3 regions of the Stutzerimonas sp. C6.4V genome follow, and region 1 is predicted to be linked to each of the others. Evidence: predicted binding sites of a transcription regulator. Region 1 holds the regulator's gene; each other region holds the start of a gene.
What was found. Region 1 encodes sigma-54, which starts transcription at its own class of promoters, with help from an activator protein. Its sites were predicted from a motif close to ANTGGCATNNANNTTGCTNT; they were not measured.
Positions count from the first base shown of each region.

Region 2: a site for sigma-54 is predicted at 2,819-2,838, ahead of nirB (nitrite reductase large subunit NirB). Genes of this name have one in related genera too.
Region 3: a site for sigma-54 is predicted at 2,302-2,321, ahead of AC4LFW_RS10405 (flagellar hook-length control protein FliK). Genes of this name have one in related genera too.

Region 1 is NZ_JBZUBM010000001.1:266,919-272,430, forward strand. It holds gene AC4LFW_RS01195 (HPr family phosphocarrier protein) at 50-322, opposite strand; gene rapZ (RNase adapter RapZ) at 331-1,188, opposite strand; gene ptsN (PTS IIA-like nitrogen regulatory protein PtsN) at 1,321-1,785, opposite strand; gene hpf (ribosome hibernation promoting factor) at 1,792-2,100, opposite strand; gene AC4LFW_RS01215 (RNA polymerase factor sigma-54) at 2,161-3,669, opposite strand; gene lptB (LPS export ABC transporter ATP-binding protein) at 3,818-4,543, opposite strand; gene lptA (lipopolysaccharide transport periplasmic protein LptA) at 4,543-5,091, opposite strand; gene lptC (LPS export ABC transporter periplasmic protein LptC) at 5,078-5,512, opposite strand, start outside.
Region 2 is NZ_JBZUBM010000001.1:1,368,792-1,374,303, reverse strand. It holds gene AC4LFW_RS06570 (esterase-like activity of phytase family protein) at 146-1,492, opposite strand; gene AC4LFW_RS06565 (aldo/keto reductase) at 1,665-2,489, opposite strand; gene nirB (nitrite reductase large subunit NirB) at 3,061-5,512, shown strand, end outside.
Region 3 is NZ_JBZUBM010000001.1:2,218,927-2,224,438, forward strand. It holds gene fliM (flagellar motor switch protein FliM) at 1-289, opposite strand, end outside; gene fliL (flagellar basal body-associated protein FliL) at 302-841, opposite strand; gene AC4LFW_RS10405 (flagellar hook-length control protein FliK) at 1,012-2,265, opposite strand; gene AC4LFW_RS10410 (Hpt domain-containing protein) at 2,388-2,744, opposite strand; gene AC4LFW_RS10415 (ATP-binding SpoIIE family protein phosphatase) at 2,771-4,474, opposite strand; gene AC4LFW_RS10420 (STAS domain-containing protein) at 4,475-4,780, opposite strand; gene fliJ (flagellar export protein FliJ) at 4,959-5,411, opposite strand; gene fliI (flagellar protein export ATPase FliI) at 5,415-5,512, opposite strand, start outside.

The sequences.
Region 1 (5,512 bases):
CCTCCAGCCTCCAGCCTCCAGCCTCCAGCTTCCAGCTTCCAGCTTCCAGCTACTCACCCTCTTCAAAGTAATCTTCGATCAAGGCGACCAGTGCGTCGAGCGCCTCCTGCTCCTGTTCGCCCTCGGCGTGCAGATGCAGCGTGGTGCCCTTGCTTGCGGCGAGCATCATCACCGCCATGATGCTCTTGCCATCGACCAGCGTGGCCGGGCAACGTCCGACGCGCACCTGACAGGGGAAACGGTTGGCAACACCGACGAACTTGGCCGCAGCACGGGCATGCAGCCCAAGCTTGTTGATGATGATGATTTCGCAGGACGGCATTTTTTTTCCTAGGCCAGGTCGCGATGGCGAACCTGAACGTTCTTCAATGGCTCGCGCAGGGCCCGGCCAATGCGCTCTGCCAGATAAACCGAACGATGGTGGCCGCCAGTGCAGCCGATGGCAACCGTGACATAGGCGCGATTGCTGGCGGCGAATCGCGGCAGCCATTTGCTCAGGTAGCCCAGGATGTCCTGATACATCTCCTCGACATCGGCCTGCATGGCGAGATAGTCGATGACAGGCTGATCCAGTCCGGAAAATTCGCGCAACTCGGCTTTCCAGTAGGGATTGGGCAGGCAGCGCACATCGAATACCAGATCGGCGTCGACCGGCATGCCTCGCTTGAAGCCGAACGACTCGAAGAGAAAGGCGGTGCCGGGTTCGGGCTTGTTCAGCAGGCGCAGCTTGAGCGTGTCGCGCAGTTGATAGAGGTTCAGATGTGTCGTGTCGATCTTCAGGTCGGCGTGATCGATGATCGGCGCCAGCAGCAATTCCTCGTCATGGATCGCCTCGGCCAGCGAGCGATGCTCGGTGGTCAGCGGATGGCGCCGACGGGTTTCGGAAAAGCGCTTCAGTAGGGTTTCATCTGCGGCGTCGAGGTACAGCACATCGCAGTGGATGTGCCGCGCGCGTACTTCGTCGAGCAGCTCGGGAAAGCGCTTGAGCTGGCTTGGCAGGTTGCGCGCATCAATGGAGACCGCGACCTGTGGTTGCAGGAGTTCGGTGTGCAGTAGCGCTCGTTCGGCAAGCTCTGGCAGTAACCCGGCTGGCAGATTGTCGATGCAATAGAAACCGTTGTCTTCGAGTACCGCCAGTGCGGTGCTTTTCCCCGAGCCCGAGCGCCCGCTGACGATGATCAGGCGCATGGCGTTACCGCGGCAGGTGGCTTGGCATACGCGTCGATGCGCCGGTTCAGGCTGATATATCGACCACAGGATTCGCAGGTTGGGTACACGTCTCTTCCCTCACTTCATGCGGAGGCGTGACATGCCGCCTCGCTAGCGGCCGCTTTGTATATCAACAATCGCCTGGTAAAGATCCTGGCTGGTAGGCGCCTTGCGCAGCTGATCGCGCACCTCCTCGCGATCCAGCATGCTGGCGATCTGGCGAAGCAGTTCGAGGTGCTCATCGGTTGCGGCTTGCGGGACCAGAAGCACGAACAAGAGGTCAACCGGTGCGCCGTCGATGGCATCGAAGTCCACTGGCCCGTCGAGTCGCAACACCGCGCTAAGCGGCGATGCACAGCCGGCCATGCGGCAGTGAGGAATGGCGATACCGTTGCCAAACCCGGTGGAGCCTAGTTTTTCGCGGGCAACGAAACTCTCGAAGACAGTTTGTGGGTCCAGGTCTGGCAAATCCTGGGCGATCACCTTGGCGATCTGCTCCAGGACGCGTTTCTTACTACCTCCCGGTACGTTCACGAGGGAACGTCCGGGGGTCAGGATGTTTTCGATTCGGATCATGATGGGTTAGCGAGCAAGGGCACCCTGGCTATGGTCGAGCTGTTTTTCTTTATGCTTGATGAGCTGGCGATCCAGCTTGTCGGCAAGCAGGTCGATGGCTGCATACATGTCTTCATGTTCGGCGTTGGCAACGACTTCGCGCCCGGCTACGTGCAGCGTGGCTTCGGCCTTTTGTCTGAGTTTCTCGACCTGCAGCACTACCTGGACGGCAATGATGCGATCGAAATGTCGTTCCAGTCGCTCGAATTTCTCCTCGACGTAGTCACGCAGGGCTTCGGTGATTTCCAGGTGAAGGCCAGTGATGTTGACTTGCATACTGCATCTCCTTATTGCCACGTGCGAAGGGCTGGCGATGAGCCGCTCAGGTCGCCTGCGTCACAGCAGCCGCTTGCGTTCGCTAGACGGCGCGATCCCGAGAGATTCGCGATATTTGGCGACTGTTCGGCGTGCGACCTGGATACCCTGTGCCTCCAGTAAACCAGCGATCTTGCTGTCGCTCAATGGCTTTTTCTGGTTTTCCGCAGCCACCAGCTTCTTGATGATCGCGCGGATCGCAGTAGAGGAGCATTCGCCGCCTTCGGCGGTGCTCACATGGCTGGAAAAGAAGTATTTCAGCTCATAGATGCCGCGAGGTGTGTGCATGTATTTCTGAGTGGTGACGCGGGAAATCGTCGACTCGTGCATACCGACCGCTTCGGCGATGTCATGCAGCACCAGGGGCTTCATGGCTTCATCGCCGTGGTCGAGAAAGCCGCGCTGATGCTCGACGATCTGCGTGGCGACTTTCATCAGGGTTTCATTGCGGCTGAGCAGGCTCTTGATAAACCAGCGCGCCTCCTGCAACTGGTTGCGCATGAAGGTGTTGTCAGCGCTCGAATCGGCACGCTTTACGAAGCCTGCATACTGGGCATTGACCCGCAATCGCGGCATGGCATCCTGGTTCAGTTCCACCAGCCAGCGGTCGTTGTGCTTGCGCACGATGACATCGGGCACCACGTACTCCGGCTCGCTCGTTTCGATTTGCGAGCCCGGGCGCGGATTGAGGGTCTGGATCAGGTCCACAACCTGGCGCAGTTCATCTTCCTTGAGCTTCATGCGGCGCATCAGGGCGCTGTAGTCCCGGCTGCCGAGGATGTCCAGATGGTCGCCAACCAGGCGCATCGCCTCCGCCAGCCACGGGGTGCGCTCGGGCAACTGGCGCAGCTGCAGAAGCAGGCACTCACGCAGGTCACGTGCGCCAATGCCGGCCGGTTCGAACTGCTGGATACGGCGCAGCACCACTTCGATCTCGTCCAGCTCGATTTCGAGCTCCGGATCGAAGGATTCAAGTACCTCTTCCAGGGTCTCGTCGAGGTAGCCCTGCGGGTTGATGCAGTCGATCAGCGTGGCCGCGATGAGCCGATCGGTGTCGCTCATCGGCGCGAGATTCAACTGCCAGAGCAGATGGCTCTGCAAGCTTTCACCGGCGGAGGTGCGGGTGGTGAAGTCCCATTCGTCATCATCGCTGCTGGGCAGGCTGCTGGCGCTGGTCTGATAGATGTCCTCCCAGGCAGTATCGACTGGCAGCTCGCTGGGGATGCGATCTCCCCAATCACCGTCCTCGAAGTTTTCTACCGTATTGATCGGCTCTTCATGGTGGGTGTCGGTATTGTTCTGCTCGCTTGCCGTGGTCTCGGGCTTCCTTTCGACCGACTCGGCCATAGGGTCCGAGTTGTCGAAGTCGTCCCCATCTTCCTCGCGTTCGAGCATGGGGTTGGAATCCAGCGCTTCCTGGATCTCCTGCTGGAGATCCAGCGTGGACAGCTGGAGCAGTCGTATGGCCTGTTGCAGCTGCGGTGTCATCGTCAGCTGCTGGCCCATCTTCAGGACTAGCGATGGTTTCATGGCAGAGGACTTCGAACCTTGTTTGCCGGCGCAACCGCGCCTGTTCCATTTCGTTGACGCCCGCCGGCGTCCCTGTAAGCAAATTATATGCCTGCCAACGAAGCCTTTGCCTAGCCCCCGGTGCCTGTCTCGAAGCGAAATCCCGCAATCAGAGGCGGAATTCGTGTCCGAGATACACTTCCTTCACGAGCTGGTTGGCCAGGATGGTCTCGGCGTTGCCTTCGGCGATCAGTTGGCCATCGTTGACGATGTAGGCTGTTTCACAGATATCCAGCGTTTCGCGGACATTGTGATCGGTGATCAGTACGCCGATGCCCTTGGCCTTGAGGTGATGGATGATCTGCTTGATATCGCCGACCGAAATCGGGTCCACGCCGGCGAAAGGCTCGTCGAGCAGGATGAACTTGGGTGCCGTGGCCAGCGCACGTGCGATCTCGACGCGACGGCGTTCGCCACCCGACAGGCTCATGCCGAGGCTGTCGCGGATGTGGCTGATATGAAACTCCTGAAGCAAGCCTTCAAGTGCCTGCTGGCGCCCGTTGCGGTCCAGGTCCTTGCGCGTCTCAAGGATCGCCATGATGTTGTCGGCCACCGATAGCTTGCGGAAGATCGAGGCCTCCTGTGGCAGGTAGCCGATGCCTGCCCGTGCTCGACCATGCATGGACTGGTGGGTTACGTCCTGGTCATCGATCAGCACGCGGCCCTGGTCGGCCCTGACCAGTCCCACGATCATGTAGAAGCAGGTGGTCTTTCCGGCACCGTTGGGCCCGAGAAGGCCGACGATTTGACCGCTGTCGATCGAAAGACTCACGTCGCGCACGACCTGACGGCTCTTGTAGCTTTTGGCCAGGTGCTGGGCTTTCAGCGTTGCCATTACTCGCTCTGCTCCGCTGTCGACTCGTCTTTCTTGCGGGGCTGGATGACCATGTCGACGCGCGGCTGTGGCGTGGTCACATCGGTATTGGTTGCGCGGCCTGCGTTGACGATCTGGCGCTGGGTGTCATAAACGATCTTTTCGCCTTCGAAAGTATTGCCCTCCTGGACGACCTTTGCCTGGTCGATCAGCACGATACGCTCGTTTGCCGCGAAGTACTGGATCGTCAGCCCATAGGCCTTGACGATCTCCTTGTCGACCGCCGGCTTCTGCTCGTAATAGGCGGGCTTGCCGATCGAGGTGAATACTTCGACGTCACCGTTCTTGTTCTGGGTGATGGTCACGGTGTCGCCGGTGATCTTCATCGTGCCCTGGGTGATGACCACATCACCGCGATAGACCGCGACGCCCTGGCGATCGTCCAGCTCGGCCGTGTCGGCCTGCACGCGGATCGGCTGGTTGCGGTCTTCGGGCAGTGCATGGGCATTGGCGCCGAGCAGGAAGATGCTCATTCCGAGCAGGAAAGGAAGGGTCTTAACGCAGCTCATGCTGGCCTCTTACATTGGATAGCAGGAGCATCCTGCCTTCGTTCAGGTACGCTTTCATACCCGTAGCGTTCGTAACGCCGTTCGCGGCGACGATTCTAACGGGTTGCCCGGTCTCGGCATATTCCTCATCCGGCAGCACGGTCATCCGGCTGCTGGTGATGATTGTCGGGCGGCCCTTGGCATCGGTGCGCTCGACGCGGACGTTGTCGATAAGCTCCACCTCCTTGCCCTGCGGGCCAACTTCGCCGCGCTCGCTGGTAACGTGCCAGGGCAGGGCGGAGCCGCGGTAGGAGCGAAGGTCGGGGCGGGTCAGCAGGCTGACGTCGCTTGCCTTGATATGTTCGACCTTGTCTGCTGTCAGCTCGTAGTTGCGCTTGCCGTCCGGCTGATACTGCACGGTGCGGGTGTTGGTGGCATAGAA
Region 2 (5,512 bases), 1.1 Mb from region 1:
TCAGCAGGCAGCCGCCGCCTCAATTTCGCGAGCAAGGACTCGACGTTCCCCTCGCGCCTACAGCTGCACCAGCGAAACCGAATGTTTTCGTGGCAGCGAGCTCGCTCGCGATCCACACTCAGACATCAAGCGATGTCGGGCAAGCTCAGCCTTGACCCAGCCCAGCCGACATTTCGCAGCGGCGCGCATCCCTCGCCTGTTGCAAATGCGGCGGCCGCACGCCGGGGATCGGGTTGGCCAGGCGAATCTTCAGAAATTCGGTGACGTCCGCGTTGAGGCCACGCCCTCCTCCATATGGAAAGTTGTTGTCGTTGGTCACCAGCAAGGTGCGCGCATCCAGCGGCAACACGCTTTCGATGGTCACGTAGGGAAAGGTGAACGACCGCTGGCCGTCGCCGTTCAGGTCGTCGGGGTCGGCCAGCTGCATGAGGTCGACCACTTCGGTTTTCTGCACGGCACCGCCACTGGCGACACCCCGGATGTCGATCAGGTAGATCTTCTTGAACGGGGTGCCATTGGTAGCGGTAGCGCCATTGCGCTCGATGACCAGAAAGCGTGTCTCGTCGATGGCGGTCATGTCACCGATGGCGTGCTCCGGCGCCTGCAGGCGATAGAAGAACACCTTGCCGGTATAGCGTTCCTGATCGATGTCGAACTCGTTGATCCGCAGTGTGCCGGCTGGATCGCCGTTGACGGACTTTTCCAGCAGCGCGTACAGCCGATCGCCGCGCGGGTTGATCGCCATGCCTTCGAAGCCACCTGACCCACCCAGATTGGCGGTTGCGCGCCCAGCCACTACGTCCGCGTGCTGCGGCGCGTAAACGCCCGGTAGCGAGATGGCGCTACGGGTGACGGTGCCGGAGGCATCGGTCTTCACCAGGTACGGACCGAACTCATCACCAAACCACATGGCGCAGTTCTTGTCGCGGCGCACCGACTCGATGTCCAGGTCGGCGCCCGTCAGCAGGCGACCGAAATCGATGGCACTGTCTACGCGCGGCTTGGAGCCGTCGTTGTAATAGAAGCGGTAGTCGGCCTGGATCGGCAGTTCCAGCTTTTGATTGATGTCGTTGAGCGTCAGGCGCGACGGATGAGTGAAGCGAGCCAGCGGCGCGCCGCTGAGATAGTCGCTGGCGATGACCTTGCCGCTGCCGCCGCTGGCGGTGCGGAAGTCCGGCCGCACGCTGTAGAGTCGCAACAGCGTATCGGCAGAGTTCGTTTGCCCACCGAAGCCGTTGTCGGTCATGAATATGAAGCTGTTTTCATCTGCGCCCGGCAGCACGGCGGAAAAGCCCTGTACCGGCTGGCGGTTTTCATAGGGTGGCGCGAAGGTGCCGTAGGGGTTCGCGTTGGCCATCTGACCCGACGTTGGGCCGTCGGAGAACGTATCGGAGGGCATCATCGCCCAGCCCACCAGAGTGTTGGTAGCGGCCATGGCAGGGGCGGAGATCGCAGCGGCAAGGGCCACGACCAGCGGCTTCGGGATTCGCATGTTGGGTGTCTCCATCCGTCTGGAGCCTGCGCCGTGCGACATGCGCGGCACTCTGGCACCGGAGAACCACCTTAGAAAGTCACTGTGTCAGGAATATGGCTATAGCTGAATAAGCGTCATTCCGCCGGCACCATTCGGCGAAAAGCACCGTAAGGCTAGGCCACAAAGCGCGTCATGCGGCCTCATGTCCTCGCGCCGCCTGAGCGAGATAGAACCAGGTCTGAGTATCAAGCTGCAGCTCGGCACCCAATAGCGCTTCCTCGATTCGCTCCCAGCGCAGGCTACCGAGGATCGGCACCGGTTTGCCGGGCAGCTTGCGCAGCCAAGCCAGGGCGACCTGATTGGCTGTGGCATTCAACGCAGCGCCGACGTCGTCAAGTGCGCGCTGCAACTCGGGGCCGAAACGTCCGCCGCCCATCGGCGACCACGCCAGTACATGCAGCCCTTCGCTCTCCATGGCGTGGAGCCGACCATCCCACGCGGCGTCCTGCGCCTGCAGTGAAAGCTCGATCTGATTGCAACGCAGCGGCAGCTCCCGCGCCAAGGTCTGGCAGTGTAGCAACTCCGCATTGGAGACCCCGAGCCAGCCGATCTTGCCGCTGCCGACCAGATCGTCCAGGGCCCGCGCGACTTCATCGACCCGCAGCAAGGGATCGGGGCGGTGCAGGAGAAAGCCGTCCAGGCGCTCCACCCCGAGCCGTTTCAACGAGCCCTCCACCGCCTCGGTGAGGTACGCCGCCTGAGTGTTGTAGTGCTTGACCTGCCAGCGCGAGCTGTCCTGCGCAGCGGGCACGATGTCGGCCTTGCCGATCAGCTGGACATGCTGGCGCAACGCCGGGCGCAGTTGCAACGCGGCGCCAAAATGCGCCTCGCACTCACCAGCACCATAGATATCGGCGTGATCGAAACCGCTCAGGCCGCGATCCACACAGCGCTCGATGAAGCCCAGCAGCGCCTGCGGCTGCGCCAGTTCGGGGTATTGCATCAGGCGCATCATGCCCAGCAAAAGAGGTTGTTCGACGACCTTGTTCAAGTGATCTCCAGTTTCGTCAGGGGATGAGGCCAGCCGCAAAGATAACGATGCCGCGACCGGAAGGTCGTGTACTGACCGGTCCCAGGACGCAAGGTTCTGCTCCCTGATCGCAACGCTTGGCGAATCGCCCCAAAAAAGGGAGCCGGCCGCCAACACCGCACCCTTGTGGTTCAGCCTCTTGGGTGGCCTGTACTTCACCCAACGAGGCCGACCGGTCTGCAGAGCGAGCGTCAGCCCGCTGCCACCCCATCAACCGCGGGGCATCGAACCGTCCAATCCGCATCTCGTATCTCGCTGGCACGCAACCTGCTATGGCCTATGCAAAGCCTGCCGACCGATTCGGCAGCGTCTCCCGCGGTCAACGAAGACCATCAGCCACGAGTGGCACGGGACGGGTGCACCGGGCAACGTCGCTCGCCAGCACCCCACACATCCTAATACCAGGCAAAGGCGCCTGGAGCTGCACGACAGCTCCAGGCGCCTTTTTTGTTTTTGTACGACGACGCCGCAATCGGCTTCGACGGAGGAACCGGTCATGAACGCAATCGTCACCCCGATCAAGAGCGAAACGCTGGTCGTCATCGGCAACGGGATGGTGGGGCATCACTGCGTCGAGCAGCTGATCGAGCGCGGCGCGCTGGGCCAGTGCCAGATCCATGTGTATGGCGAAGAGCGTCAGCGCGCCTATGACCGCGTGCACCTGTCCGAATACTTCGGCGGCCGCGATGCCGACTCACTGGCCATGTGCGATGCCGACTATTACGCCGCCCACGGCGTGCATATGCACCTTGGCATCCAGGTGTTGGAAATCGACCGTGAACGCAAGGAAGTGGTCACCCGCGAAGGCCGCCAGCCGTACGACAAGCTGATTCTGGCTACCGGTTCCTACCCTTTCGTACCGCCGATCCCGGGTGCCGAAGGCAATTCGCGCCTGGTCTACCGCACGCTGGATGACCTCGACGCCATCCGCGCCGCCGCGGGCAACGCCAAGCGCGGCGTGGTGGTCGGTGGCGGCCTGCTCGGCCTGGAAGCGGCCAATGCGCTCAAATCGCTCGGCCTCGAAGCCCATGTGGTGGAGTTCGCCCCACGCCTGATGCCGGTGCAGCTGGACGAGGAAGGCGGCAAGGCGCTCAAGGCCCGCATCGAGGCGCTGGGCGTCGGCGTACATCTGTCGCGTGCTACCCAAGAGATAGTCATCGGCGAGGAATACGCCTACCGGATGAACTTCAACGACGGCGACCATCTGGAAACCGATCTGATCGTCTTCTCTGCCGGTATCCGCCCGCAGGATGCGCTGGGCCGCAGCGCCGAACTGGAGATCGCGCCGCGCGGCGGCATCGTGATCGACGCCGACTACCGCACCAGCGACCCCTCGATCTTCGCCATTGGCGAGTGCGCGTCCTGGAACGGCATGATCTTCGGCCTGGTCGCCCCCGGTTACACCATGGCCCGCAACCTGGCCGCCCTGCTCTGCGGCCAGCCGCACCAGCCGTTCAGCGGCGCCGACATGTCCACCAAACTCAAGTTGCTCGGGGTCGACGTCGGCTCCATCGGCGACGCCCACGCCACCACGCCCGGCGCCAAAAGCTATCGCTTCATCGACGAAGCCAACGCCAGCTACCGTCGCCTGGTGCTCTCCGACGATGGCAAGCGCGTCATCGGCGCGGTGCTGATTGGCGACAACAGCTACTACGACACCTTGCTGCAGTACGCGCAGAACGGCATCAAGCTGCCGGCCGATCCGTCCAGCCTGATCCTGCCGCTGTCCGATGGCGCACCCACGCTAGGCGCCGATGCGTTGCCGGATACCGCGACCATCTGCTCCTGCCACAACGTCACCAAGGGCGCGGTGTGCTGCCAGGTCGATGCTGGCCTCACCGACCTCGGCGAGTTGAAAGCGGCGACCAAGGCCGGTACCGGATGCGGCGGCTGCTCGGCCCTGCTCAAGCAGGTCTTCGAACACGAGCTGGCCGCGCGCGGCGTGGAAGTCGACAAGAGCCTATGCGAGCACTTCGCCCACACCCGCCAGGAGCTGTACGGCATCGTCCGCGTCGAAGGCATAATCAGCTTCCAGGAACTGCTCGCCAAGCACGGTCGCGGCCACACCGGCTGCGACATCTGCAAGCCAGCGGTGGGCTCGATCCTCGCCTCCTGCTGGAACCAGCCGATCACCGATCCGGGACTGATCCCGCTGCAGGACACCAACGACACCTTCATGGCGAACATGCAGAAGAACGGCACCTACTCCGTGGTGCCACGCATCGCCGGCGGTGAAATCACCCCGGACAAGCTGATCGCCCTGGGTCTCGTCGCCAAGAAATACGACCTTTACACCAAGATCACCGGTGGCCAGCGCATCGACCTGTTCGGCGCCCAGCTGCACGAGCTGCCGGACATCTGGGGCGAGCTGATCGAGGCGGGCTTCGAGACCGGCCACGCCTACGGCAAATCCCTGCGTACGGTGAAATCCTGCGTCGGCAGCACCTGGTGCCGCTATGGCGTGCAGGACAGCGTCGGCATGGCGCTGCGCCTGGAGGATCGCTACAAGGGCCTGCGCTCGCCGCACAAGATCAAGTTCGGCGTCTCCGGCTGCACCCGTGAATGTGCCGAAGCGCAGAGCAAGGACATCGGCGTAATCGCCACCGAGAACGGCTGGAACCTCTATGTGGCCGGCAACGGCGGCATGCGCCCACGTCACGCCGAGCTGTTCGCGACCGATCTCGATGACGACACCCTGGTGCGCTACATCGACCGCTTCCTGATGTTCTACATCCGCACCGCAGACAAGCTGCAGCGCACCTCGGTGTGGCGCGAATCGCTGGAAGGCGGCCTCGACTACCTCAAGGAAGTCATCATCGACGACAGCCTGAACCTCGCCGCCGAGCTCGAGGCGCAGATGCAGCTGGTGGTCGACCGCTACGAATGCGAATGGGCCAACGCCATCAACGACCCTGAAAAGCTCAAGCGCTTCCGCACCTTCGTCAACG
Region 3 (5,512 bases), 2.0 Mb from region 1:
ACAGCGAATGTACGTATTCACCGAACTTCATCACCTGAACGCCACCTACCGAGACATCGGCCGAGCGCCGCAGCAGGTTGAACATGCTGATACGGGTATAGCGAGCAAAACGCTCGTTGACCATCTCCAGCGTCGGCATACGGCCACGGACGATACGGTCCTGGCTGGTCAGGTCATAGCTCTTGATGCTGCCCGGTTCGGAATCGCTCTCGGTGTCGACAAGACCGTCATCGACTCCGTGCAGGAGCGCGTCGATCTCGTCTTGTGAGAGCAGGTCTTGAACAGCCATCTAGAACCTTCCCTATTGCAATACGAAATTGGTGAAAAGCACTTGCTCGATAGCGAGTGTGCCGACTTCCTTCTGCGCCAGCTCCTGTACGGCGGCGGTGGCCTTCTGCCGCAGCATTTCCTGGCCGACCGGTGTTATCAGGCTGGCGAAATCCTGGCTGGAGAACAGCATGACCAGTTGATTGCGCAACAGCGGCATGTGTTCCTTCAGCCCGTCGAGTGCGGCCTGATCACGCGACATCAGCGCTACGCTGACCTGCATATAGCGCTGACGCCCGCCTCCATTGCTGAAGTTGACCACGAAGGCCGGCATCAGCACCTCATAGACCGCCGCCTGACGCTGCGGCACCGCCGACTCCGCTGCCGCCGCCTCGTCGCCATGATCATCGTCCGATCCGGCCTTGTTCATGAAGTAGAACGTGCCGCCCACTGACAGGCCGACAGCCAGCAGCAGACCGACCACTATCAGGATGATCAGTTTGAGCTTGCCCTTGCCGGCGGGCGCCGGCGCGCCGGGGCTCGCCACGTCCGGTGGACCCTGTTTCTTAGCCATGCCAAATTTCCGTCATCTTGCGTGTGTTTACGCGTTCGCGCAGAGGTGGGAGCAACTGCTGTGCCAAAGTATCGGGCAGCGACCGGTAGCCGTAAACGACTCTCACCGCCGACCGGATGACTGACGGGCCATCGGCGTACCGCATGATCCATGAACTATGAACGATGGCCTCAGGCGTAGTAATCCACCAGCCCTCGATCACCACTGGCTCGGCTGCTGCTGATCTCTACGCTGCCTCGTACCACTTCCTCCTCGGCGCCAGCCGATCCGCCACGGCCGCCGTTGCCTCTGGACTCGCCCCCACCCTGTCCTTGCCAGCCACGTGCAAGCGACTGATCCGACACGTTGACGTCCATGGTCATGCCCTGCTGCGCGAACATATCCCGCAAGCGGTGCATCTGGCCTTCGATGGCGTCACGCACCCCTGCATGGGGACTGAGGAAGGTGACCTGGGTCTGGTCCTTGTTCATATCGATGCGCACCTCCATACGCCCAAGCTCTGCCGGATCCAGCTGGATTTCGGCTGACTTGAGGTTCTGGCTGGACAGCCACATCACCCGATCGACTACCGCCTCGCTCCAGCCGGACTGCTGGATCTGCACGGGTTGACCGGGTACCAGCGCAGGTCGCTGAATCTGTTGAGCCTGGAGGTTCTGCTGGGCGATGGCCTGAGTAAGCGGGTTGAGGCGATTCAGCACGGCGTCCGACGCGGCGCTGCGGCTCTCCTTGGGAACATCGAGCTGTTCGAGCAGCGTGCCGAAGTCTTCCTCGCTCCCGGAGTCAGCGCCCTCCTCGCCAGTGAACTCTTCGCCCAGCAGTGCCGTCGTCGCGAGCGGCTCGGTGTCTGCAACGTTCTTGTCCGGCGTGGCTGCCTGAGCCGCGAGGGCTTTCTCTGCCACTGACAGGGTGCCTGTTACCGAACGCTGACCAAGCAGCGGCTTTTCAGACTCGCCATCGGCTTCGTCTACTGCCGCCTGTGCCTGCGGAAGGCCCGCCAGGAACTCGCTACCGGTTGGCAAGGACAGGGGCAGCGGATCGGGAGCGGGTTGGGCGCTGTCGCCTAGCCCCAGCAACAGCAGAGGGTCCAGCTCGGCTTCTTCGGCCTCGACGAGATCCTCTGACTCTGCCGTGACGCCGTCGACAGGCAATTCCTTGCCGGCTTCGGCAACCGCAGGCTTGTCGCTGCCATCCGCTTCGGCGGTTTCCTGACTTGGTTTTTCGCTGACCGGCTTGTCGCGGACCGGCCTGGCAGCGGGCTCGGAGCGCTCGGCGGGCTTCGCCTGACGTTCCCGTGCGTAGACATTGGCAAAGCTGGAAGGCTCGTCACGACTGGGTTGCGCGGCCGGCTTGGATGTCTGGCCGGCTGCCTTTGCAGCAGTGGCGGGCGCCTTGATGTTGAGCAATAGATCGGGGGAAACGGCCATGTGTCTTTCCAAGGAGGATTGGGACGTAAACTGCCTTAAGCAAATGGCGGGCCATCGTCGCCGAACGACCATATTGTCCACTGCAAACAGGACGAAGAGGGGCTTGGTCGGCTGACCGATTTTCAGCGCGGAGCTCTGAAACGCTGGCGTTCGGCACGATACAGGATACGAACGATGGCGAACTCCCGCTCGATGCATCCGATCAGTTCCGGCGCATCGGCAAGCTGCCCACGGCGCGCCGCCTCTTCAACCTGGCGACAAAGTTCCGCCAGCATCAAGGCCCCCATGTTGCTGCAGCTGCCCTTGAAGCTGTGTGCCGCCTGGCGAAGCTGTTCGGCCTCGCCGCTCAGGCAGGCCGCCTGAAGCAGGCGCACGCGCTCTTCGGAATCCACCAGAAAGGTTTCCAGAAGCACTGGGTACTCGGCCTCCATCACCTCCTGAAGGGTTGCCAGAACCCGACTGTCGAGATGTTCGGCCATGGTGTGCTCCCGGCAAAAAGTTCGGATTATGCATGAGCGCTCCAATGGAACTCCACGCTCACGCCCTTCCCGTCCGGCGACCAGTAGAACCGTTCACTGAGTTGCCGGACCATGCGCAGCCCTCGGCCGCCGAGGCATTCGGCGCAATACTGCTTGTTCAGCGTGCGCTGCACGTCGAAGCCGGGGCCGCTGTCGCGCATGTCGATACGCAGGTAGCCGGTGAGGCCGTCCGACCTGGTGTCCAGATCAATCGCGACGAATCCTTCGCTGAGCGCGTCGAGCCGTTGCATTCGCTCCTGGTAGTAACGAGCGAAACCTTCGGCATCGCATTTGAGCGAGGAGTCGAGCAGCAGCACACCGTGCTCCAGTGCGTTCGTATATAGCTCGGTCAGCACCGTATAGACCGTCCCGGCCCGGTGGCGCAACGGTGGAATCTGCAAGATCAGCTGCATGAGCAGTGGCAAGGGGTTCGAGGTGCGCAGGCTGTCGGGACGCAGTTCGAAGCTTGCCGCCCAGTTCATCGGCCGCGTGGGCTGGGCACCGAGGGGGAAAACACCAGAGGGCTTTTCATCCAATGCGGCCATGTCGGCCGTCAGGCTCACCTCGACCAGGCTCAGGTCGTCAAGTAATTGACCGTGGAAGGCCTGTAGGGCCAGCTGGATTTCTTCCAGCAGTGCCTCGGATCGGGCATTGCCATCGAGCACCGCCAGAAGCCGTTGCTCACCGAACAACACCTCCTCCTCGTTACGGCTTTCCAGCACTCCATCGGACAACAGCAGCAACCGGTCACCAACGGCAATCGGCAGGTTGTCGAACCGATCGTCGAAAGCACTCGCGTCGACTACACCCAGCGGCAGGTGCCTGGATGGAAGTGTGACGCGCGTAGCGTCGCCCTTGAGCAGGTAACCGTCCGGCAGCCCACCATTCCAGACACGTAGCACGCCCTGCTTGAGATTGATGTCCAGAAAGGTAGCGCAGCAGAACATCTCCACCGGCAGGATCAGCTTCAGCTTGGCATTGACTTCGCGAAGGATGTCGCTGCTCGAATAGCCCTTGGCAGTCATCCCGTAGAAGGTCTCGGCAAGCGGCATGGCACCGATCGCGGCAGGCAGCCCGTGGCCGGTGAAGTCCCCGAGAAGCACGAACATCCGCCCGGCTGGCGCCTGCGCGGCGAGCAGCAGGTCACCGTTGAACAGCGCCCGCGGCGACTGGCGGTAACGAATGTTTGGTGCGTTCAGGCAGCCGGCGTGGGCAACCTTGTCGAAAATGGCCTTGGCCGCCCGCTGTTCGTCGAGCAACTGCTGATTGCGCCGGGCGATCAGGTCACGCTGCTCCAACACCGTGGCCTGCAGGCGGCGCAGGCGGTGCATCGCCTGTATCTTGGCTTCGAGAATGATGGGGTTATAGGGCTTGGCGATGAAGTCGTCGCCCCCCGCTTCAAGGCAGCGGACAAGCGCCTCGTTTTCGGTCAGCGAAGTGAGAAAGATGATCGGCACCAGCTCGTTGCCCGCCAGCTGCTTGATCTGCTGCGCCGCTTCGAAACCGTCCATCACCGGCATGAGCGCGTCCATCAGGACCAGCTGAGGGCGTTCGCGTTCGAACAGTTCCACTGCCTCGGCGCCGTTCGCTGCGGTCAGGACACGATGCCCCTGGCGCCCGACGATTGTCGCCAGCAGCATGCGATCGGCCGCGCCATCCTCGGCGATGAGTATGCAGAGCCGACGAGGCATTCAGGCGATCACGAACAACTGTTCGAAATTCGAGACCGAAAGCACCTTGCGAACGTCCGGATTGCAATTGATCAGGCGGATGTTGGCCTTGTCGCTGCCAGCATGGTCGCGCAGCAGGAGCAGCATGCCGAGTGCCGAACTGTCGAGGTAGGTCGCGCCGTTGAGGTCGACCACGTAGCGCTGTGGAGTGCAATCGACGCGCTGGTAGGCGTCGCGGAAAGCCTGATGGGCGTTAAAGTCGAAACGCCCCTGGATGGTAATGGTCAGCTCTTGTCCATCTGCCGATAGCTGGGAACTGATGGTCATGTAGCACTCCTAATCCTGACGAGGTCGTGGCCTTTTGCCGCGGCTGTCGTGTATTGCTGGATTGGCGCTGGCTCCGCCGGTTGGCGCCTTATGCCTGCGCCTGCGGCCTCGATGTCCAGCTGTGCTGTCGCAAAGAAGCTGATCAAGATTTAGCACCCAAACCCACGCGCAGCAAGCATCAATCCTGTTTTGGCCGCCCGGCAAGCCGTTGTGCGTATTCGTCTAGCAATTTCTGCTCGCGCTTGTCGGCGGCTGTTCGGGCCTCCTGCAGATATCGGTCGACCAGTTTGCGCAACCCGTCGAGCCTCGCGCGTCGCTGTTGCCACTGCTCGCGCAGCTTGTCGAGATTGTTGCGATGCCAGTCGACGCTACGCTGCTGCTGGGCAATGGCAGATTCGAGTTGCGACAGGAAACGTTGGTAGTTCACCAGCCACTGTCCGGACACACCCTGGCTGCCCTGGCTCATCCATTGCTGCTGGTAGTCGCCGAAATACTGGCGCAGCTCGTCGAGCTTGGCTTCGGCCTGGGCGATCTGCGCCTGACCCTGGCCGAACAGGCGCGCCGCGTCGCGCTCGGCACGTTCGGCCATGTCGATGACAGGTGCCAGACGCACCGCACGGCTTGCCGACAAGGCTTAGCCCGCCGCTTTCGGATTGAACACGCCGGTCAACGAGACCTCGCTCCTGGCCAGGTCTTCAGCCTCGTTCAGCCCCTGTCTGAGAAAGCGCACCA